2 regions of the Brucella anthropi ATCC 49188 genome follow, and region 2 is predicted to be linked to the other one. Evidence: predicted binding sites of a transcription regulator. Region 2 holds the regulator's gene; the other holds the start of a gene.

Region 1 (11,495 bases), 170 kb from region 2:
ACGAATTGGTTGCCGCAGTTGCGGAAAAGGGCGGTTTGACGAAGGCTGATGCCGGTACTGCAGTTGACGCCGTACTCGCCGCTGTTACCGGCGCCCTGAAGGCTGGTGAAGAAGTCCGTCTGCCTGGCTTCGGCGTTTTCTCCGTTTCGCATCGCGCTGCCTCGACCGGCCGTAACCCATCGACCGGCAAGGAAGTTGCTATTCCGGCTCGCAATGTGCCGAAGTTCTCGGCTGGCAAGGGCCTGAAGGACGCCGTAAACGGCTAATCATGATCTGGAGAGTGAAAGCTCTTCGAACGGATCGTGACGTTAAATTTCCAGCCATTGCGGCATGATCGCGAATGGCTGTCGAGAAGGCCCGGCATTGCCGGGCTTTTTTCGTAAATGTAGTAAGCGTGAATGAGTGCTTGCAACCGGATGTGGGCTTCTAAGAACCAAAAATATCCGTCAGGATTCTGGCCAGTGCGAAAACGGCTGCCAATGGTAGCAGCCAGTCGAAAAATATATCCGGGTTTTTCATGAGTAAAAGAATGCTCGGCTGATGTTACGAGATTGTACCGCCAAATGACACCATTTGGCGGCTCAATGGACTAGCGGACGATCTTCAGCAGGGAAGTGCGCTTCCCGAAGATCATATCGGTGCACAATGCCCCTTTACGGGAAAGTCTGTAGGTAGCAGCAGGTCGCGTATCGCAAATGGACTTCACAAAACGCAGTGCTGATACGCGATCTGTGAAAAGTCCCCCGACAAGTCCCAGCCGGTCATAGACGACCCAGCGCCGTGCGGCTTCCTTGTCGACGATAAAGCGCGGCAGTGGAACTGCGGCGTTTCTCTGGTTTTTTGTGGTCATAGCGAGTGCTCCATCCAGAGACGTAACCGCATTCACTGTGTAAGTTGCATGATGAGGAACGTCACCAGAACGCCGGCTCCAATCACGGTCATCAAGCGGAGCAGTATGCTGATGTCCTGGCGCAATTCTTCCTCGGTAATGGCTGAACTGATGTTCCGGGACCCTGCATGCGTATGCTTTGCTTTGCTCAGGTGTAAAAACAGGCCCAATTTTCCGTACATGATCGAAACCTCACTTCTGATGGTTGCACGAATGTTTCAATTGCTGGGGGGCTAGGCTGGCGGTGTTTCAGCGCGCCGCCAGTGTGATGGAAAGTACCGCTTGCTGATGCTGCGCTATGAGCGCCGAGGGTGTTTCTTCCACATGGTCAATGGCAGCACAGGCCCGACGAATGGCGCTGGCGGTTTCTTCGCTGACGCCAACCAACGGCAGCCGTACATCCGGTGACAGACCGCGCCGATGGTGCAAGGCGTACTTCACCGGAACGGGATTGGTATCCTGTTCCATGGCAGTCAGAAGAGGCTTCAATTTGAAGCCGAGCGTTCTGGCAGCGCAGGCATCGGCTCGCTTACAGGCTTCGTAAAGTTCGACAGTGGTTGCTGGAAGCACATTCGATATGACTGAAATCATTCCGTCTCCCCCCTCAAGATTGAAGGAAACGGCGGTCGCGTCATGTCCTGATAGTTGTATCAGCCGATCGTCTATACGACGAACGATGCGTTTGGGCCGGTCGAGTTCACCAGTCGCGTCCTTGATACCAATGACGGTCGGGAGTTCACTCAGCCGTTCGATAGTTTCCAGAGAAAGATCAACGCCGGTTCGCTTCGGGACATTATAAAGGATGATTGGTATCTGGACATTGCGAGCCACGGCTTCGAAGTGGCGATACAAGCCTTCCTGAGACGGGCAGTTATAGTATGGCGTCACAATCAGGGCGGCGTCAGCACCGCAGGCAGCTGCAGCGCTCGTCAATGCAATTGTCGATAGAGTATCGTTGGTGCCTGTTCCTGCAACAACGGGTACACGCCCTGCAGAGACGTCAACACAGGCTTTGATGAGGCTGATCTTTTCCGCCGTATTGAGAGTTGGGGCCTCTCCGGTCGTGCCACAGGGAGAAAGAGCATGGATGCCTTCTCCAATCTGCCACTCCACCAACTCTGCGAAAGCCTTGTGCGCCACTTCTCCGTTTTCAAATGGGGTAACAAGAGCGGTTGTTACTCCGCGCAATCTGGTTCTGAGTTCGTCATAAGCCATTGTTCTGGATCTCCGTTACCCGAACCTTCGACCGCAAACGAACCTCGCATATGTCGCAGAAGCCATTCAGAACGCAGTCTTGCCGGGCGTGAACAAGCTATGAGTCCCGGCGTATAAATTCGAGATCGGGAACAGACCCGGAGTATTAGAAAGTCGTATATTACCTCAGAACATGATGTGACCGCGCTGGCCGTTATAAAGCGACTAACGCTTTTATTCTCAGGTCCTTGCCCGCTCAGACAGAGGAGTATCCGCAAAAAAGCCGGGCACTGGGCCCGGCTTCCGATAACTCTCTTTGCCTGCCGCTTATTCGGCAGCCTCTGAACTGCGCTTGGGGCGGCGTTCCAGCAGTTCCTTGAGGAAGTGGCCGGTGTAGGAGCGTTTCTCCTGCACGATGTCTTCCGGACGGCCCACGGCAACAATCTCGCCGCCGCCATCGCCACCTTCCGGTCCAAGGTCGATGACCCAGTCGGCAGTCTTGATGACTTCGAGATTATGCTCGATCACAACGACTGTGTTGCCCTGTTCCACCAGCTCGTGCAGCACTTCAAGCAGCTTGGCCACATCGTGGAAGTGCAGGCCGGTTGTCGGTTCGTCCAGAATATAGAGCGTGCGGCCCGTTGCGCGGCGTGACAGTTCCTTGGCAAGCTTCACGCGCTGCGCTTCACCACCCGAAAGCGTCGTCGCCTGCTGGCCGACCTTAATATAGCCGAGACCCACCTTGACGAGCGTTTCCATCTTGTCGCGAACGGCAGGCACGGCGGAGAAAAACTCCGCACCTTCCTCGACTGTCATATCCAGCACATCGGCGATGGACTTGCCCTTGAACAGGACTTCCAGCGTTTCGCGGTTGTAGCGTTTGCCGTGACAGACATCACAAGTCACATAGACATCCGGCAGGAAGTGCATCTCGATCTTGATGACGCCGTCGCCCTGACAGGCCTCGCAGCGTCCGCCCTTCACATTGAACGAGAAGCGCCCCGCCTGATAACCGCGCGCCTTGGCTTCCGGCAGACCCGCAAACCAGTCGCGGATCGGCGTGAAGGCGCCGGTATAGGTTGCCGGGTTGGAACGAGGCGTACGACCAATCGGCGACTGGTCGATATCGATCACCTTGTCGAGGAATTCCAGCCCCTCGATGCGGTCATGCTCCGCCGGATGCTCACGTGAACCCATGATGCGGCGCGAAGCGGCCTTGAACAGGGTTTCAATCAGGAAGGTGGATTTGCCGCCGCCTGAAACGCCAGTGACGGCGGTGAAGGTTCCAAGCGGAATATCCGCCGAGACATTTTTCAGATTGTTGCCACGCGCGCCGACGACCTTGATGCGCTTGGACTTTGAAATCTTGCGGCGTTCCGCCGGAACGGCAACTTCCATCGCGCCTGACAGATATTTGCCGGTCAGCGAGTTCGCATTGGACATCACGTCCTGCGGCGACCCTTGAGCGATGATCTTGCCGCCATGGACACCTGCCGCAGGGCCGATATCGACCACATAGTCGGCGGTCAGGATCGCATCTTCGTCATGTTCGACCACGATGACCGTGTTGCCGAGATCGCGCAGATGGCGCAGCGTGTCGAGGAGACGCGCATTATCACGCTGATGCAGGCCGATGGATGGTTCATCCAGCACGTAAAGCACGCCGGTCAGGCCGGAACCGATCTGCGAGGCAAGACGGATACGCTGGCTTTCACCGCCCGACAGCGTGCCGGAATTGCGCGCCAGCGTCAGATAGTCGAGGCCGACATCATTGAGGAACTGCAGGCGCTCCCGGATTTCCTTGAGGATGCGGGCGGCAATCTCGCGCTGCTTGTCGTTAAAGCTGCTATCAATGTCGCGGAACCAGGCGTCGGCCTTGCGGATCGACATTTCCGTGATCTCGCCAACATGCTTCATGCCAACCTTGACCGCAAGCGCTTCCGGCTTCAGGCGGTAGCCGTTACAGGAAGGGCAGGGGGTCGAGGCCATGAAGCGCTCGATATCTTCGCGCGACCAGGCGGAATCGGTCTCTTTCCAACGGCGTTCCAGATTGGGGATCACGCCCTCAAAAGGCTTCGTCGTCTGGTAGGAACGCAGGCCGTCATCATACTGGAAGGTGATTTCCTTGCCCTTGGTGCCATAGAGAATGGCCTGCTGGGCTTCTTCCGAAAGATCAACCCAGCGCGCACCGATCTTGAAGCCATAGGCTTTGCCAAGCGCTTCCAGCGTCTGATTGTAATAGGGCGACGAAGACCGCGCCCATGGGGCAATCGCGCCGTCCTTCAACACTGCCGTTTCGTCGGGAACGATCAGGTTCGGATCAATGGCCTGCTGCGTGCCGAGACCATCACAGGTCGGGCAGGCGCCGAACGGGTTGTTGAATGAGAACAGGCGCGGTTCGATTTCTGGGATGGTGAAACCGGAAACCGGGCAGGCAAACTTTTCCGAAAACAGAATGCGCTCATGCGTTTCGTTGGCCGACTTGTTGGCAGCACCACCTTCAGCCGTTTCTTCAGGCGGCAGCGGCTTGTCAGCAAACTCGGCGACGGCCAGACCTTCAGCAAGCTTGAGGCATGTTTCAAGACTGTCGGCGAGGCGGGTCGACAGGTCAGGCCGCACCACGACACGGTCCACCACAACATCGATGTCGTGCTTGTATTTCTTGTCCAGCGCCGGAACGTCGGCGATTTCATAGAAGGTGCCGTCCACCTTGACGCGCTGAAAGCCCTTCTTCTGAAGCTCTGCCAGCTCCTTCTTGTACTCGCCCTTGCGGCCACGAACGATGGGCGCGAGGATATAAAGGCGCGTGCCTTCTTCCAGCGCCATGACCCGATCAACCATCTGGCTAACGGTCTGGCTCTCAATGGGAAGGCCGGTCGCAGGCGAATAGGGCACACCCACGCGCGCAAAGAGCAGGCGCATATAGTCGTAGATTTCGGTGACGGTGCCGACCGTCGAACGCGGATTGCGGCTCGTCGTCTTCTGCTCGATGGAAATGGCAGGAGAGAGGCCGTCGATCTGGTCGACATCCGGCTTTTGCATCATTTCGAGGAACTGGCGCGCATAGGCCGAAAGACTTTCGACATAACGGCGCTGGCCTTCCGCATAGATCGTATCAAAGGCAAGCGAGGATTTGCCCGAGCCGGAAAGCCCCGTCATCACGATCAGCTTGTCGCGAGGCAGATCGAGATCGACATTTTTCAGATTGTGTTCGCGCGCGCCACGTATGGAAATGAATTTCTGATCGCTCATTCCGCGTCCTGCCTGCTCATGATGCCATGGATAACGGGCGCCGAATGGTAAAACACGTCGCGCCGGTGTCTAATATGGGGTGAAACCCTCCAATAAGAAGGGGGCTCCGGTCATTCATCGGTGCACTCTTATCATTAGAACAAATATCGAACAACCAGCCTTCTGATAGGCGATACGAAATGTGAACGCAAGAGCGTTGACTGTCACTCCTGACAGGAGCAGACTACCCTTACTCGCTGATAGCGGAGAGGTGCCGCGGTGGGATGACACGGCATCGGCAAGAGGTCCGCAGGAGGCGGGGAGACCCAGTAGGGAGGTTAAGGAGCATGAGTCCACCTGACTACAGTGCCTAGCTTTCACAGAGATGAAAGCACAATCCGTTTCGGTTGCGGCAGCATCTTTTCGCAAGGAATGATGCCTCGTTGATCGAAAGTGTGATTGCCGACAATTTGAATTTGCGCGGAATGCAAATGGCCGTGCGCCTTTGTGATCCGAAAAGACCTGCCGACGAATTAATGTCGACACATGAGCATTGCTCAAACCCCAAGCCCTGCGCGCCAAAGATACAGTGAGCGGCAGGGCTTTTCCTTGGAAGCTGATCCCGTTTGCCAAGCGCAGGCAGCTATTGCTTTATGAAGGTTGTCGGCAAGGCTGTTTTGAAATTAAGGCAGATGCAGTTTCAGCCCCTGAAATGAGGCAAACTGCATTATCAGCGCGGTAAACGGTGCAAAAACCCACTGAAATTTATGGCGAACGCAAGGCTTTTTAATGTCGGAAGGTTGCATTTTGAACAAAACAAGAACATAAACTCTGTGGACATTGAAGAATTCACCGGCCCGGATTGAGCACGCTTTGAGCCAGTCCTGTAAGGTGAACATATGAGTTTCTGGTGATGGCGCATTGTTGCGCCTGATCTTTCATTTGAAAAGTGCCTCTTGTCCGCGCGAAGCAGTGCGGAAAGAGTGTGCATGCAAGACCCGGAGTAATTTTCGATGGCTGGTAGCGTCAATAAAGTCATTCTGGTCGGCAATCTTGGTGCCGATCCGGAAATTCGTCGTCTGAATTCCGGCGACGTGGTTGCCAATCTGCGCATTGCAACGTCGGAAAGCTGGCGCGATCGCCAGAGCGGCGAACGCAAGGACCGCACCGAATGGCACAGCGTTGTCATCTTCAATGAGAACCTCGCCAAGGTTGCGGAACAATATCTGAAGAAGGGTGCCAAGGTTTACATCGAAGGCGCGCTCCAGACCCGCAAGTGGCAGGATCAGAACGGCAATGACCGTTATTCGACGGAAGTCGTGCTGCAGAAGTTCCGTGGTGAACTGCAGATGCTCGATAGCCGTGGTGAAGGCGGCGGTGAAGGCCGTTCGTTCGGCGGCGGTGGCGGCAACCGTAACCAGATGTCTGACTATTCCGGTGGCGGCGGTGATTTCGGCTCGTCCGGCCCATCCAATCAGGGTGGCGGCAGCGGTGGCTTCTCGCGCGATCTGGACGACGAAATTCCGTTCTGAGAACGGATATAATCCAGTTTATAAGTTAAATTTGATAAGGCGCTGTTTTACAGCGCTTTTTCTATTGGATCATACTTCCAATTCTCTAGGAAGCATGATGTCTGATTGCAAGTTCGTCAGCGCGACTTGCCCTCAGATGTAATCTGCTCACCGTCCTCTTTGGTGAATGATGCGACGGGGTTTTCCAGAAGCGGCAGAACCAGCTCAGAGGGACGGCAAAGCCTGGTGCCGCGCGGCGTTTCGACGATGGGCCGGTTGATCAGAATCGGATGAGCCATCATGAAATCGATCAGCTCGTCATCAGTCCATTTCGGATCGGACAGCCCGAGTTCGGCATAGGGTGTACCTTTCTCGCGCAATAGTTCGCGTGGTGTCATGTTCATTGCCGCCAGCAGACCGAGCAGACGTTCCCGCGTGGGTGGATTCTGCACATATTCGATGATGACGGGCTCTTTGCCACTGGCACGGATCATTGCCAGTGTATTACGCGAGGTGCCGCATTTTGGATTATGAAAAATGGTCACGGTCATTGGAAATTTCCTGTCTGGATTGAGCGCGTTCATAACAGCTTCGAGAGCAGTTCAGTGCCAGCACGATTCAGTTCATGTCATTCATCTGCGGGTCACCGGGATACGTGTCGATAGAAAACTCCATATTATCCGCTGAAAACCGTGTCAGCGAATACTGGATCGGCACTCCATCGGTATTCACATTGATCGCCTTGGCCGTCAGTACAATGGCGCCGGGCGAAAGCTTCAAATGTTTCAGATCATCCGAATCCGCATGGCGGGCGGATATGATTGTCGATTTACGGAAGTAGTCGGCAACTCCTGCTTTTCGGAAAGCCACGGTGACGGAACCGCTTTCCGCATAATCCTCGGCAATTTCCGGAAATTGTTCGGCACTGATCCAGAGTGTTGCGCGCGACACGGGGCGTCCGTCGGCGCTGTGCAAGGTTTCCAGCCGCAGGACAGGTGAACCAGGCTCGATCTCAAGAGCTTCGGCTATATCCGGGGAGGCAGGCGCTGTGCCGGAAGCGAGCAGCGCGCCTTTCATGTCCCGCACTTGCGAAGCCAGTGATTGCGAAATGCGGGTGCGACGTCCGATCTGATAGGTGAGGCGCTTTGCATTGGCAACGAAGGTGCCGCGCCCTTGCTCGGCACGCAGCACGCCTTCCTGCGTCAGCGCGGCAATGGCGCTGCGCACCGTATGGCGATTGACTCCAAACCTGTCGGCAAGTTCCATCTCGGCGGGCATACGCGCACCCGACTGAAGCCTTCCGGCTCTGATCTCGCCGCGTATCTCGTCGGCAATCTGCCGCCAGATGGCCACGCCGCTGTTTCTCTCAATTCGTCTGGTCTTTGTCATCAACTGTCATCGTCCTGTCATTGGCAGGGTGTATTCATTCTGGTATTGTATAGTTGTCTATATAACTAGACAATTTGAGAGATCAAGTCAACGGGAGTGCATCCCGAAAAACATGAAACGGTTTTCGGACAAGATGCGCCTCAAAACAAACTCCAGAGCATTGATCTGATGCAATCAGGTCAAAGCGCGCTCTGGAACTAACAGGGCAGGGAAGCTCATGTACGGTACGGAGCAAAGTGCGAAGGGAGGCGGAGCCGGTTCCGCCACTGAAAGCGGAACAGTGCCGGATGCAGTGCCAGATTCAGTTCAAGCCGCACGGCAGGCAAGCATGGCAGTTCTTGCGCGTGCAAGCGGCGAAGAGCTGCATGCCTTCTGGCAGGCATGGTCCAACAAGCCGGAATTTGAAGTTCTGCGCGGACCGGAAACCGGTCTCGTAATGCTGCGTGGCCGCATTGGTGGCGGCGGTGCATCCTTCAATGTCGGCGAGGCAACGGTGACGCGCGCTACGGTGCGGCTCTCCGACGGTTCTGTCGGTCACTCTTATGCGCTCGGTCGCGATCAGGAAAAGGCGCGGCTTGCCGCTGTCTTCGATGCATTGTGGCTCGATGAAGGCCATCGCGATGCCGTGGAGGCACAAGTGCTGAATGTCTTGCGCAAACGGTTGAACGATGCCGATGCCAAGCTGCGCGGCGAAGCCGCCGCTACCAAGGTCGATTTCTTCACAATGGTCCGGGGAGACAATTGATGCTTCCTTTTTCTCTCGAAAACAGCACTTCCTCCGCGTTTGAGGGTGGCTTTGCCGATCCGGTGACGGATGCGCAGTCAGCTTTTCATGCCGTCATGCACGCCATGGCTAATCCCGGTCGCATTTATCCATTGGCTCGCACAGCCACACCACCGCAGCCGCTGACGCCTGAACTGGGCGTTATTGCAGCAACCTTGCTCGATCACGATGCAACTGTCTGGTGCGATGCAGCGATAGCAGCTGATGAAAGCGCAACCGCCTGGCTTACTTTCCACACGGGTGCGCCGCGTGTCGAAAGTGCGGATGCCGCGCAATTCGCTCTAGCCAGCAATGTTTCGCTGCTGCCGTCTCTGGCAGGGTTTTCGCAGGGCGACGCCGAATTTCCCGACTGTTCGACAACCGTCGTTCTCGCTGTTGCGTCACTGACAAGCGGACAGGGCTTTGTGCTGAAAGGCCCCGGTATCGATGGCGAACGTGCACTTCATGTCGAAGGTCTGCCGCAGGATTTCATCCAGCAATGGCGTGAGAACGGCGCACAATACCCGCTCGGCGTTGATCTTGTTCTGGTCAGCGACGGCGCTGTTGCAGCGCTTCCCCGCACAACTCGCGTTTCCGCTCTGGAGGGCTGAAAATGTATGTTGCCGTAAAGGGTGGCGAAACGGCCATCCATAATGCACACCGTCTTCTCGATGATCGTCGTCGCGGCGACCGTTCGGTTCCGGCACTGCGTCTCGATCAGATTGCCGAACAGCTGGCGCTGGCGGTTGATCGCGTCATGGCCGAAGGTTCGCTCTATGATCGCGAACTGGCGGCACTTGCTGTGCGCCAGTCGCGCGGCGATCTGATCGAAGCGATCTTTCTGGTCCGCGCCTACCGCACCACCTTGCCGCGCTTTGGCTATTCGCGGCCGATGGAAACCGCTGAAATGCTGATCGAACGCCGCATTTCTGCGACCTACAAGGATTTACCGGGTGGTCAGTTGCTCGGACCGACCTTTGATTACACGCATCGTCTGCTCGACCCAGATCTGGCCGGTGATGTTGCCGTTCCGGAACCCGAAATGCGGGAAGCCGTGAAGGAAGAGACGCCGCGTGTAACCGATATTCTTGGCGCGGTCGGCATGATTGAGGATGATGGTTCCCTGCCGGAAGGTCACGAACCGGGCGACCTGACCCGCGAACCGTGGACATTCCCGATGGAGCGCGATCTGCGCCTTCAGGCATTGGCACGCGGTGATGAAGGTTTCCTGCTGGCGCTCGGCTATTCCACCCAGCGCGGCTATGGCAATAACCATCCTTTCGTCGGCGAAATCCGCATTGGCGAAGTGGATGTCGAGTTCGACGTGCCCGAACTTGGTTTTGCCGTCTCGCTCGGTCGCGTGCAGCTGACCGAATGCCAGATGGTCAATCAGTTCAAGGGATCGGCCAAGCAGCCGCCGCAATTCACGCGCGGTTACGGTCTGGTGTTCGGCCAGAGCGAACGCAAGGCCATGTCCATGTCGCTCTGCGACCGTGCACTGCGCGTGCGGGAATTCGATGCGGATGTGACGGCACCTGCCGAGGACGAGGAATTCGTCATCTCGCATTCCGACAATGTGCAGGCGACGGGTTTCGTCGAGCATCTGAAACTGCCGCATTACGTGGATTTCCAGGCAGAACTCGACCTCATTCGCCGCATGCGTGCGGAATATGACCAAGCGCACAATGAGACTGAAGGCGTAACGAAGGAGGCCGCAGAATGAGCGATCTGGCCAATTATAACTTCGCCTATCTGGACGAACAGACCAAGCGGATGATCCGCCGCGCCATCCTGAAGGCCATCGCAATACCGGGCTATCAGGTGCCTTTTGCCAGCCGTGAAATGCCGATGCCTTATGGCTGGGGCACCGGCGGCGTGCAGGTGACGGCTGCAATTCTGGGGCCGGATGATGTGCTGAAGGTCATCGATCAGGGTGCCGATGACACGACCAATGCCGTTTCCATCCGCGCCTTCTTCCAGAAGACTGCCGATGTCGCTGTAACAACCCATACGGGCGAGGCGACCATCATCCAGACCCGGCACCGTATCCCGGAATATCCGCTGACCGAGGGGCAGGTGATTGTCTATCAGGTGCCGATCCCGGAACCGCTGCGTTTTCTGGAGCCACGCGAAACCGAAACCCGCAAGATGCACGCGCTCGCCGAATATGGCCTCATGCATGTGAAGCTTTACGAGGACATTGCGCGTCACGGTCATATCGCCAAGACCTACGATTATCCGGTAATGATCGAAGGCCGCTATGTGATGGCACCTTCGCCGACGCCGAAATTCGACAATCCGAAAATGCATATGTCTCCGGCATTGCAGCTGTTCGGCGCAGGTCGCGAAAAGCGCATTTATGCCGTCCCGCCCTATACGCAGGTGGTCAGCCTCGATTTCGAGGATCATCCGTTCGAAGTGCAGAAGTTCAAGGAACCCTGTGCGCTGTGCGGCGCGAAGGGCGTCTATCTGGATGAGGTCGTGCTCGATGATCGCGGCGGCTCGATGTTCGTCTGCT
Region 2 (11,495 bases):
GCGGTAATCGTCGTTGCACAAAGAAAAACCGGAGCCAGAAACCCCGGAGCGAATACGTCTGTACTCTCTAGCGCCTCTATTCACATAAAGCCATGTCGAAGCTCGAAATCCACAGCTTCCACCTGTCAGAATAGCCATTGGCACAAAAGAAAAGGCCGAGCCCATAAGCCCGGCCACATTCACATAGTCATTTACAGATCAGAGAACAACCACTTCGGTACCCAGACCGACGCGCTCATAAAGATCCATCACATCCTCATTGATCATGCGGAAGCAGCCGTTGGAAGCCGAGCTACCGATAGTCCATGGCTGTACCGTGCCATGAATGCGGATGTAGGTGTCCTTGTTGCCCTGAAACAAGTACAGAGCGCGCGAACCAAGTGGGTTGCCTGGACCACCATCCATACCGTTCTTGAAGCGACCATAGTGAGCCGGATCACGCTCGATCATTTCCTTGGTCGGAATCCAGCGCGGCCACTCCCGCTTCGCGTTGATTGTTCCAGTGCCCTTGAATTCCAATCCCTGCTTGCCGACAGCGATGCCATAACGGCGAGCAGTCGTCGACGTTTCAACAAGGTAAAGGAAACGCTGCTTCGGGTCGATCACGATGGTGCCAGGCTTATAGCCGGTAAAAGCCACTTCCTGCGCCCGGAACTTCGGATCGATGTTGTACTTATTGGCCTTAACTGCATTGCCGCTCTTGGAAGCCTTTTTCTTCTTCGGCTTTTCAGGATTGGCCTTGGCATCGCTTGAGAGAGCAACTTGCTGAACAGACGCAGCAGCTTCATTGAGCTGCGCTTCAGCGCTTACCGGCGAAGTTGCAAATGCAGGAGCGGTCGCTCCGATGCAGAGAGTTGCAATACCTGCCATCAAAATACGGCGTGAAAACATGTTCGGTTCCCGAAAATTCAAGCACAAGGGAAAAATGTCTGCCGCATTAATTGCGACCAGACTTTCGCTTTCCTTACTGCAAAGCGATCCGGTTCTCAATTCGCTGCCATCGTTCTGCAATGCGATTCGCGGCAGCGTATTGCCTAGCTGCAACACTTTGCAGTCTCATGATTAACAAAAAGAAAACCGGCCACAAGGGCCGGTTTCGCATTCTGTTCACTTTGCTCGGCCTTTTACTGCGAGCTAGGAACCGGGTTGGCCGGGGTTTCCGGAACAACCGGAGCCTGCGGCTGGGTAGCGTCGGGCTGTGTTGCCGGCGCTGTAGCACCTGGAGCTGCAGGTGCAGTCTGATTGGCGTCAGGACGCGAAGACTCGCCACCCAGCTGATTGAGGATACCGCCGCCATTGCCGCCTGCCGGAGCTGACTGACTGCCGGTTGCCGCCGGGATACGGTTGAGAATGTCGGTCGGCTTTTCGCCGTAGCGTGCCATGATGCCGAGAATAAGCGAGGTCGCGAAGAAACCGATCGCGAGAATGGCTGTCGTGCGGGTCAGTGCGTTGGCTGCGCCGCGAGCCGTCATGAACCCCGAACCGCCGCCAATGCCAAGGCCACCGCCTTCAGAACGCTGGATAAGCACAACGCCGACAAGCGCCAGCACGATCAACAAATGAATGACAATGATTACGGTCTGCATGGGTTACGGTCTTTATATCCCTAAAACTAGAGCGGCTCTTTACACGCTATTGTCCGATAATCCAAGCCCCGAGACCAAGATAGACAGACGTGATGTGCCGGTTACAAATTACGATAGGTTTCGCATATGGCGAGAAAATCGTTCGCCTTCAAGCTCGCACCACCAACAAGCGCACCATCAACATCCGCGACGCCGAGCAATTCCAATGCGTTTGAAGGCTTGACCGAACCGCCATAGAGCAGCCGAAGATGTGCGCCTTTCGTGCCGAAACGTTCAATTAGCTGCTCACGCATGAAAGCATGAGCGGCACGCACGTCCTGCACTGTTGGCGTCAACCCTGTACCGATTGCCCAAACCGGTTCGTAAGCAATGATCGTATTCGCGGCATTGACGCCATCCGGCAAAGAGCCAGCAAGCTGCTTGCCGATTACATCCAGAGTACGCTCCGCCTTGCGCTCATCGGCAGTTTCGCCGACGCAAACGATTGCAATCAATCCGGCAGCCCATGCGGCCTCGGTCTTGGCGCGAACAGTGTCATTGCTTTCATGATGGTCGGTCCGGCGTTCGGAATGACCGATTATGACATGCGTAGCGCCCGCTTCCTTAAGCATTTCTGCAGAGACATCGCCTGTATGCGCGCCAGACACTTTATGGTGAGCATCCTGACCGCCGAGACCAACAGTCTCGCCTTCGAGCGTTTCCGCCGCGCGGGAAAGAAGCGTCGCAGGTACACAAATGACGGCGTCAAGCTTGCGGCCGAGATCGGAGCTCAGGCCGGCAGCAATCGCACGCAATTCGGTCAGGGACTCTCCCGTGCCATTCATCTTCCAGTTGCCAGCAACCAGCGGACGGATTCCCGGAGTCATTTCATTCTCCTCGCCTGTTCAAAACAGTAGACGCGGTCACCTCTTGAAAGCGGACCAGCGCCAAAATTTGCCACTGACTAAGCGTATTCGTGCCGCAATGCAAATGTTCTTGAGTGCCTACATGCAATGAGATCTTGCATATAGGGCTGGCTTGAGGTTATCCCCTGACTGGCTCTATCTATGAAAGCCGAGCTTAGATTTATACTTGAAGGGTTTCCAATGCTCGACAGCCTGCGTTCTGCCGCTCAATCCTGGGTCGCCAAACTTCTGCTTGGCCTGCTTGTACTGAGCTTTGCGATCTGGGGCATCTCCGATGTCTTTCGCGGCGGCCTGTCAGGCAATGCCGCTTTGACGGCTGGCGGTTCCGAAGTGAGCGCCACTGATTATCGTTTCGCCTATGAACAGCAGATGATGCGTTTGTCTCAACAGTTTCGCCAGCGTCTGACGCGCGAACAGGCAAAAACGCTCGGTGTCGAAAATCAGGTACTCGCCCAGCTCGCAGCCGGTGTGGTTCTGGATGAAGGTGCGCGCAACATGCAGCTCGGCCTTTCCAAGGACGGAATTGCTCGACTGACCGGTGAAGATCCGGCTTTCCATGACGCAAGCGGCAACTTCAATCGCGCGCAGTTCGATGCAGTGCTTCGTCAATCTGGCATTCGTGCACAGGATTATCTCGACAACCGCGCGAAAGTGGCTCGCCGCCAGCAGATCGTGGAAGCTGCAACGGACGGCATCAAACTTCCGAATACAGCGTTGAAGGCGCTGGCTCTATATCAAGGTGAAACCCGCAGCGTTGACTATGTGACCATTCAGGCTGAAAAGGCCGATGCTGTCCCTGCCCCGTCCGAAGATGCGCTCAAGACCTATTTTGACGCACACAAGGACGAGTATAAGGCACCGGAGTACCGGAAAATAACCTATGTGAAGCTGGAGCCGACTGATATTGCAGATCCGTCTGCCGTCACGCAGGACGAAATCAACGAATATTACGAAAAGAACAAGGACCGCTTCAGCACGATCGAAAAGCGTACTATCGAGCAGTTGAACTTTGCCGATGACGCCGCAGCTGAAGCTGCCCAGCAGAAAATTGCCGCTGGAACGAGCTTCATCGATATCGGCAAGGAACAGGGCAAAACAGAAGACGACCTGAAGCTTGGCACGTTTGAGAAATCCGCCATTCCTGATCAGGCAGTTGCCGATGCAGCTTTTGCACTGGCAGAGAATGGCGTGAGCCCGGTGGTGAAGGGTGGCTTTGGTCCGGTTATCCTGCGCGTGACGCAGATCGAACCGGCTCATGTGAAACCACAAGCCGAAGTTGAAGGTGAAATTCGCACCACGCTTGCCAACAATATCGCAGCAAGCAGCATCAGCGGCATTCATGACTCTTATGAGCAGGACCGTTCCGACGGCGCATCCATGGCTGATGTGGCAAAGAAGCTAAGCCTCAAGTCCGTCATCGTGGAAGCCGTCGACGCCGAAGGTAACGATCCTTCTGGTAATCCGGTGCAGCTGCCAAACTCCGAAGCGCTGCTTTCTGCTGCCTTCCAGGCCGATCAGGGTTTTGACAACGACGCCCTGACCATGGGCAATATCGGCTATCTCTGGTATCAGGTTGACGGTGTAACTCCGGCACGCGACCGTACGCTCGACGAAGTCAAGGACAAGGTTGCAGCGGCATGGAAGGGCGAAGAAGCAGTCAAGCGCCTCAACCAGCGCGTAGACGAGTTGCAGAAACGCCTCGACGGCGGCGCGACACTCGACGCAATCGCTACAGAGCAGGGCGTCGAAAAGCAGACAAAGCGTGGTATTGTCCGCACGACCAACGATGCCGATATCGGAACCGCAGCGGCGGCGCAGATCTTCCGGGGAGCGAATGGTTTCACCGGTAGCGCTGCTGCACCTTCGGACGATGCCCAGATTCTGTTCAAGGTTGTTGAAGTGACCGAACCTGCCGGAGCTGGCCCGGAAGCTATTCCGGAACAGCAGCAGAAATATCTGGCGACATCGCTCTCGGATGATGTTCTCGAACAGCTCGTCGGCGAATTGCAGAAGCAGTATCCTGTTAAGATAAACCAGACCGTCATCAACAACGCTCTGGCGTTTTAAGGACGGTGGGCATCCAAAATGGCTGATCTAAAACCCTATATCGCGAAAGCTGCATCAGGCGAACCGCTTTCGCTTGAGGATTCCCGAGCCGCCTTCGATATCATGATGTCAGGACAGGCAACGCCGTCGCAGATCGGCGGACTGTTGATGGCGTTGCGCGTACGCGGTGAAACAGTACCGGAAATCGCCGGTGCCGTTGCCTCCATGCGCTCGCGTATGCTGGGAGTTTCCGCTCCCAACAATGCCATTGATATTGTTGGCACTGGTGGCGATCAGTCGGGTTCATACAATGTCTCCAGCTGCTCGGCGTTTGTTGTTGCTGGAGCTGGCGTTCCTGTAGCAAAACATGGCAACCGCGCCCTCTCCTCCCGCTCTGGTGCAGCCGATGCACTCGCGGCGCTCGGCATCAATATCGAGGCCGACGCGAGCATCATCGGTCGCAGCATCACAGAAGCTGGCCTCGGCTTCATGTTTGCACCGATGCACCATTCCGCCATGCGCCATGTCGGCCCCTCGCGCGTAGAACTCGGCACCCGCACCATCTTCAATCTGCTTGGCCCCCTCTCCAATCCGGCCAGTGTCAAGCGTCAGCTTGTGGGGGTATTCGCACCACAATGGCTTGTGCCGCTGGCTGAAGTGCTCAAGGAACTCGGTTCCGAAGCGGCCTGGGTTGTCTATGGCGACGGCCTCGATGAAATGACCACCGCGGGAACGACACAAGTTGCCGCCCTCGAAAACGGTCGGATTCGTACCTTTGAAATTACGCCGGAAGAAGTTGGATTGCGTCGTTGCGACCCGGCCGAACTGAAAGGTGGCGAGGCTGCGGTAAACGCCAAGGCTCTGCTGGGCGTGCTTGAAGGCGAGAAAAACGCCTATCGAGACATCGTCCTGCTCAATTCAGGCGCGGCGCTTGTGATTGCTGGCAACGCGAAGGACCTGAAAGAAGGCATCGCACTCGCGGCACAATCCATCGACAGCGGCGCAGCACTTGATGTTTTGCAGAAGGTGATTGCCGTTTCCAACGACAAAGCCGCCTGACGGAAAGGATTAAGTCATGTCCACCGACATTCTGCGCAAGATCGAGGCTTACAAGCGCGAAGAAATCGCTGCTGCAAAAGCCGAGCGTACCGTCGCTGATTTGAAGGCGCGCGCACAGGATCAGGAAGCGCCGCGTGGCTTTTTCAAAGCGCTGGAGGCAAAACGCGCCGCCGGTGAATTCGCGCTGATTGCTGAAATCAAGAAGGCAAGCCCATCGAAGGGCTTGATCCGTCCTGATTTCGATCCGCCTGCACTTGCAAAAGCCTATGAAGCTGGTGGCGCTGCATGTCTTTCAGTGCTGACTGACACACCTTCCTTTCAGGGAGCGCCGGAATTTCTGACGGCAGCTCGCAACGCTTGCAGTCTCCCGGCTCTGCGCAAGGATTTTCTGTTCGATACCTATCAGGTACACGAAGCCCGCAGCTGGGGCGCAGATTGCATTCTGATCATTCTTGCAAGCGTCGACGATGATCTTGCAAAGGCGTTGGAAGAAACCGCGTTCGAGCTTGGCATGGATGCACTCATCGAGGTGCATGACGAAGCCGAGATGGAACGCGCACTAAAGCTTTCGTCGCGTCTGCTCGGCGTCAACAATCGCAATTTGCGTACATTTGAGGTCGATCTGGCCGTTTCGGAACGGCTGTCGAAGATGGCGCCAGCCGATCGCGTTCTGGTCGGTGAAAGCGGCATATTCACACACGAAGATTGCCTGCGTCTGAAAAAGTCTGGAATCGGGACATTCCTCATCGGAGAGAGCCTCATGCGGCAGGCCGATGTTGCAGCGGCTACCCGTGAACTGCTGACTGGCAAGGCCTGACTGATGATGTCCAAACTCACCCATATCGACCAGACCGGCGCTGCCAATATGGTGGATGTTGGTGCCAAGGACGAGACTGAACGACAGGCTGTGGCCGAAGGGTCGGTCAGAATGAATCTGGAAACGCTGGCGCTCATTCTGGAAGGCAACGCCGCTAAGGGTGACGTCATTGGCGCTGCGCGTCTGGCTGGCATCATGGCGGCTAAAAAGACCGCCGATCTGATTCCCCTCTGCCATCCACTGATGTTGACCAAAGTAGCCGTCGAAATCGAGCCGGATCAGACATTGCCCGGTTTGCGCGTTCGTGCGCTGGCCAAGCTCAAGGGGCGCACCGGCGTGGAAATGGAAGCCCTCACCGCCGTTTCTGTTACATGTCTTACGATCTATGACATGGCCAAAGCCGTCGACAAACATATGGAGATCGGCGGTATCCGCGTTACCGAAAAGGGCGGCGGCAAATCAGGTGACTGGAAAGCATAAACCGCTAGACTTTGCTCTGGATCAACTCATCTGGACAGATTCTGTGGTCTAGACGGGTCAACAATTCAGTTCGAGAGGAAACGCCATGTCCCTTCTCCCGGTCGATGAAGCACTGGCCCGCATCCTGAAATCCGCAGAACCGCACGGTAAAGAGCAGGTCGCTTTGTCAGATGCAGGTGGGCGCGTGGTTGCAACACCTGTTTTGGCACATTTTCTGCAGCCGCCGTTCGACGGATCGGCCATGGACGGTTACGCCCTGATCGCGCCAGACAACATCTCTTATCCCGTCGAGTTCGACATCATCGGCGAATCGGCAGCGGGCAATCGCTTCGAAGGTGAACCGGGAATTGGTCAGGCGGTCCGGATTTTCACCGGCGCGCCACTGCCCAAAGGCACGGATACGATCGTTATTCAGGAACACACTGAGCGCTCGGATAACCGGCTAACCGTTCACGAAGGCATAGAACCGGGACGACATATACGCCGCGCAGGCCTCGATTTTTCACCCGATAACATCGTCATTCCGAGCGGGCGGGCGCTGGATGCTGCGGCCCTGTCGCTGGCAGCGGCCAGTGGCAATGCGAGAATCGACGTCTTTCAAAAGCCCAAAATAGCAATCATTGCGACCGGCGATGAGCTGGTTCCGCCGGGGGAAACACCCGGAAAAGACCAGATTGTTGCATCGAACAGCGTTGGAATCGCCGAGATAGTAAGGCGAGCCGGCGGAGCGCCACATGATAAAGGGATCATTCCGGATGATCCTGCCAAAATCGAACGGGCAATAGCAGACAGCCTGCAAAGCGGCATCGACATTCTGGTAACGATCGGTGGCGCTTCCGTCGGTGACCGGGATTTTGTGCATGGAGCACTGCAGAAACAGGGCGTCAATCTCGACTTCTGGAAGATCGCCATGCGGCCCGGCAAGCCCCTGATGTATGGGCGCATCGAAGTGAACGGCAAGATCGTGCATGTCATCGGCCTACCGGGCAATCCCGTTTCGAGCTTGGTATGCAGCCTCGTTTTTCTCCGTCCGCTCGTCGCCAAGCTTGCCGGAACGAACCTCGATGCCGATATCCGACCTGCAAAGCTGGGCACTGACCTGCCTGCGAATGACCACCGCCGCGATTATATCCGGGCCACAATCGAATCAAACCCTGACGGAACGCTGACCGCAAAGCCGTTTCCGGTCCAAGATTCGTCCATGCTTTCAGCTCTCGTCGGTTCAAAAGCGCTTCTCATCAGGGATGAAAACGCTCCTGCTGCCACTGTTGGCGATGATTGTCGCGTTCTCATGCTATAGATCGAGCGCAATTCTCGCCCTCACTAAAGCTTGAGAAAACAGACCTAAGTCATAATAAAATATATGTTATTCGAAGCAGCATCTGACATGCCGTGCCCGTGATGGTCTTGCCCTGAAATATTCCGTTCAATCTCACCCTGAGCGTTAATGGTTTTAAAACCATTGCAGAACAAGACTGGAACATATAGTGTTCGTTCTGGTTTTGTTTTTCTCGATTCTTGGCCGGGAGGGTGTCGCGCATGTTAACCCGTAAACAGCACGAGCTTCTGCTGTTCATTCATGAACGTCTAAAAGAAACGGGCATTCCCCCGTCTTTCGATGAAATGAAGGAAGCGCTCGATCTGGCTTCAAAATCGGGTATCCATCGTCTGATCACCGCCCTTGAGGAGCGTGGATTTATTCGCCGTCTGCCGAACAGGGCGCGTGCGCTTGAGGTGTTACGTCTGCCGGATTCCATCGCTCCGGGCCTCAACGCACAAAAGAAGTTCGCTCCCAGCGTTATCGAAGGCAGCTTGGGCAAAACACCTCCGCCACCGGCACGCCCCGCTCCCGTGGCTACCAATGACGACACGTCTGGAACTGTATCCGTACCGGTCATGGGGCGAATTGCTGCGGGTGTACCGATTTCAGCAATCCAGAATCAAACACACTCCCTCAGCCTTCCGCCCGAAATGATCGGTGCGGGCGAGCATTACGCGCTTGAGGTCAGAGGTGATTCAATGATCGACGCCGGCATTTTTGATGGTGACACCGTCATCATTAAACGCGGTGATTCCGCAAACCCTGGCGAAATCGTGGTGGCACTTGTCGATGACGAGGAAGCGACTTTGAAGCGCTTTCGCCGCAAGGGTGCATCCATCGCTTTGGAAGCCGCAAACCCGGCATACGAAACCAGAATATTTGGCCCGGATCGCGTTCGTGTGCAGGGCAAGCTTGTGGGCCTGATCCGCCGCTACTAGATCGTAGTGTAGCCGGCTTTGGAGATAAGCTCCGAGTTCAAACAATGGGGCGGTTCCAGTTAAGAACAGAAACGTGGAACCATTCTTTATTTAGTTGCAGCGCGTTGGTTCATCGCTAACACCTGATGAACAAACTCCGGCATTTTGAGCGGAGTGGGATTTTGGTTTGTACTCGCGCTCGGACAAGCCACGTGCTGGACGCGAATGGATGCGGTGCAAATGCCAAGGACGACTTGGCGCATCAATTGCATAGGTAATTCGGTCCTCCGGCTGCAATTCAGATGTTTGCTGGCTCATCTCGGGCTTTGCGACGTCGTAGGTGTCGCCCGATATAGCCTTGAGAGATCGATTTTTATCTGGCCTTTCTCCGAGCCTGATCTCGACGGCTCCCTTTAGCGCCAGTTCCTGTTTGCTGATACTCAGGATAGTGGAACGTCCGCACGCCGGATCTTTGCCGGAAACGGCGAGAATAACCACATCGCCGATGTTGCAGGCTATTTCCAGCATCGCGACATCTGCGGTGTAGGCTAGTGTACGACCATCACGCAGACTGATCGTGCAAAGTCCATCTTCGCATTCGAACCCGTCCCCATCAGTTCGCTTTTTGTTTTTGCCGGATGGCGGCGCGATGAACTCTTCCACCAGATAAGCGGTTTTCCAATTGTCGATTGTGAACTGTGACTGTCGGCTTCGATTGACTGCGAACTTCCCGTCTGCGAGCCGAACACCCACCAGTTTGGCATCTTCCGAGATCACGATGTCAGGAAAAGGCTCCCTGACGAAAACGGCAAACCCCAGAACGATGAAGGGCAGCGCCAGCGCCTTCAATCTGGTCGACAGAACAATAACCAGAACGAGCGCAATGGCCCAGAGAACGATAGTGAGTGCGGGCATGGCTCCAGGATTGCCATCTGGTGACCACTTTGCAACAAAGGCAGCAATGTGCCTGACTGCAAAAATACCCCAGCCCATTATCTGCAAAGGTACCCAGTCCAGTTGCAATGGCATCAGTACAAGACCAAAGACGGCAAACGGCATCACGAGAAGAGCTATTACAGGCTCAGCGAGGACATTTCCTACCAGACCAAACGGCGCTGTATTGTTGAAGTGATAAGCTGCAAAAATCCCGCTTGCCAATCCGGCGATGAGCGAAGTAGCCGCCGCCGCAGTGATCGGCTTCAGGACTTTTCCAGCGAAGCTATAGGCGGTCTTCCCACGTTCTTCCGTGCCAACCTGCCTGATCGCGTTGCGCTCGCTCCACCAGGCATAACCGGCAATCAACGCAGCCGTAGCCGAAAAAGACATTTGAAAACTCGGTCCCAGTATCTCATGCGGCGAAATTGCAATCATAGCGATGGCCGCAATCGCCAGATTGCGCATGCTGATGGCCGCTCGGTCTACCAGCAAAGCTCCGAGCATCACTGCAATCATCACATAGCTTCGTTGTGCAGCGACATCCGCACCTGACATGGCAAGATAGAAGGTACAGCTCAACAGGGAGAGAAAGGCCGCATATTTCTTCACGGGATGCCGCACACTGAAAGCCGGAAATAGCGCGAAGACAGATCGCAACGTCAGCATGATAACGCCAGCGGCAAGCGCCATATGCAAGCCCGAGATCGACAGAATATGTGCGAGCCCCGCCTTGCGCAGGTCTTCATTTGTCCGCTCGCTGATCCCTGCACGCGTACCTGCCACAAGCGCCGAAGCAACACTGCCGTCCTCGCCACCGATCACTTCCTCGATTCGTTCAGACACCCGCACGCGCAACATGGCGATCCACTGGGAGATTTCCGCAGTCAGTTCGTCTGGCTGAGAAACCGTCGCCACTTTGGGTGTTCCGAGAAAGAAACCATTGGCACCGATACCATTGAAATAGGCATGAAACGAGAAATCGTAGTTACCCGGGCGAACCGGACCCGACGGAATACGCAATCGCACGAAACCTGCCAGTCCGCCGCCAATGCTCGTTGACGCCGGTATGTCCCGCGCATTGACACGAATGCGTTTCGGTGGAAAACGGAGTTTTGGACGCTCTGTCTGGAGCACATCAAGTGTTATCCGCCAGCTGCCATTGTCCTGATATTCAAGAGCGACAACCCGACCCGTTACACGTGTTGCCACGTCAGAGCCCAGCATCGGCGTGGCACGACGTTCCGTTTCCCATTTGCCGACCACAAACCCCGCCAGCAGAGCGATTGCCAATGTCACGCCTTGGGCAGCGGCGAATTGCTTGCGCGTCGCAATTCGCAAGATAGTGGCGATACCGAGCATGGACAAAAGCGGTAACCATGCCGGTTCGAATGAGAGCGTGAAATAGATGATTGCGCCAACACCGGCAAA

What was found. The regulator LexA, encoded in region 2, represses DNA repair genes until DNA is damaged. The targets are predictions, from matches to a motif close to TGTTCNNNNTGTGTTCNG.
Positions count from the first base shown of each region.
Region 1: the regulator LexA is predicted to act here: its motif matches at 6,122-6,139, upstream of ssb (single-stranded DNA-binding protein).

Region 1 covers NC_009667.1:2,304,953-2,316,447, reverse strand. The annotation lists gene OANT_RS11440 (HU family DNA-binding protein) at 1-266, shown strand, start outside; gene OANT_RS11435 (hypothetical protein) at 590-850, opposite strand; gene OANT_RS11430 (hypothetical protein) at 883-1,071, opposite strand; gene dapA (4-hydroxy-tetrahydrodipicolinate synthase) at 1,139-2,104, opposite strand; gene uvrA (excinuclease ABC subunit UvrA) at 2,411-5,335, opposite strand; gene ssb (single-stranded DNA-binding protein) at 6,328-6,846, shown strand; gene arsC (arsenate reductase (glutaredoxin)) at 6,963-7,376, opposite strand; gene phnF (phosphonate metabolism transcriptional regulator PhnF) at 7,444-8,217, opposite strand; gene phnG (phosphonate C-P lyase system protein PhnG) at 8,432-8,959, shown strand; gene phnH (phosphonate C-P lyase system protein PhnH) at 8,959-9,588, shown strand; gene OANT_RS11385 (carbon-phosphorus lyase complex subunit) at 9,591-10,700, shown strand; gene OANT_RS11380 (alpha-D-ribose 1-methylphosphonate 5-phosphate C-P-lyase PhnJ) at 10,697-11,495, shown strand, end outside.
Region 2 covers NC_009667.1:2,137,033-2,148,527, reverse strand. The annotation lists gene OANT_RS10655 (L,D-transpeptidase) at 199-891, opposite strand; gene secG (preprotein translocase subunit SecG) at 1,125-1,586, opposite strand; gene tpiA (triose-phosphate isomerase) at 1,688-2,452, opposite strand; gene OANT_RS10640 (peptidyl-prolyl cis-trans isomerase) at 2,672-4,558, shown strand; gene trpD (anthranilate phosphoribosyltransferase) at 4,577-5,596, shown strand; gene trpC (indole-3-glycerol phosphate synthase TrpC) at 5,613-6,413, shown strand; gene moaC (cyclic pyranopterin monophosphate synthase MoaC) at 6,417-6,893, shown strand; gene OANT_RS10620 (molybdopterin molybdotransferase MoeA) at 6,979-8,193, shown strand; gene lexA (transcriptional repressor LexA) at 8,433-9,152, shown strand; gene OANT_RS10605 (ComEC/Rec2 family competence protein) at 9,243-11,495, opposite strand, start outside.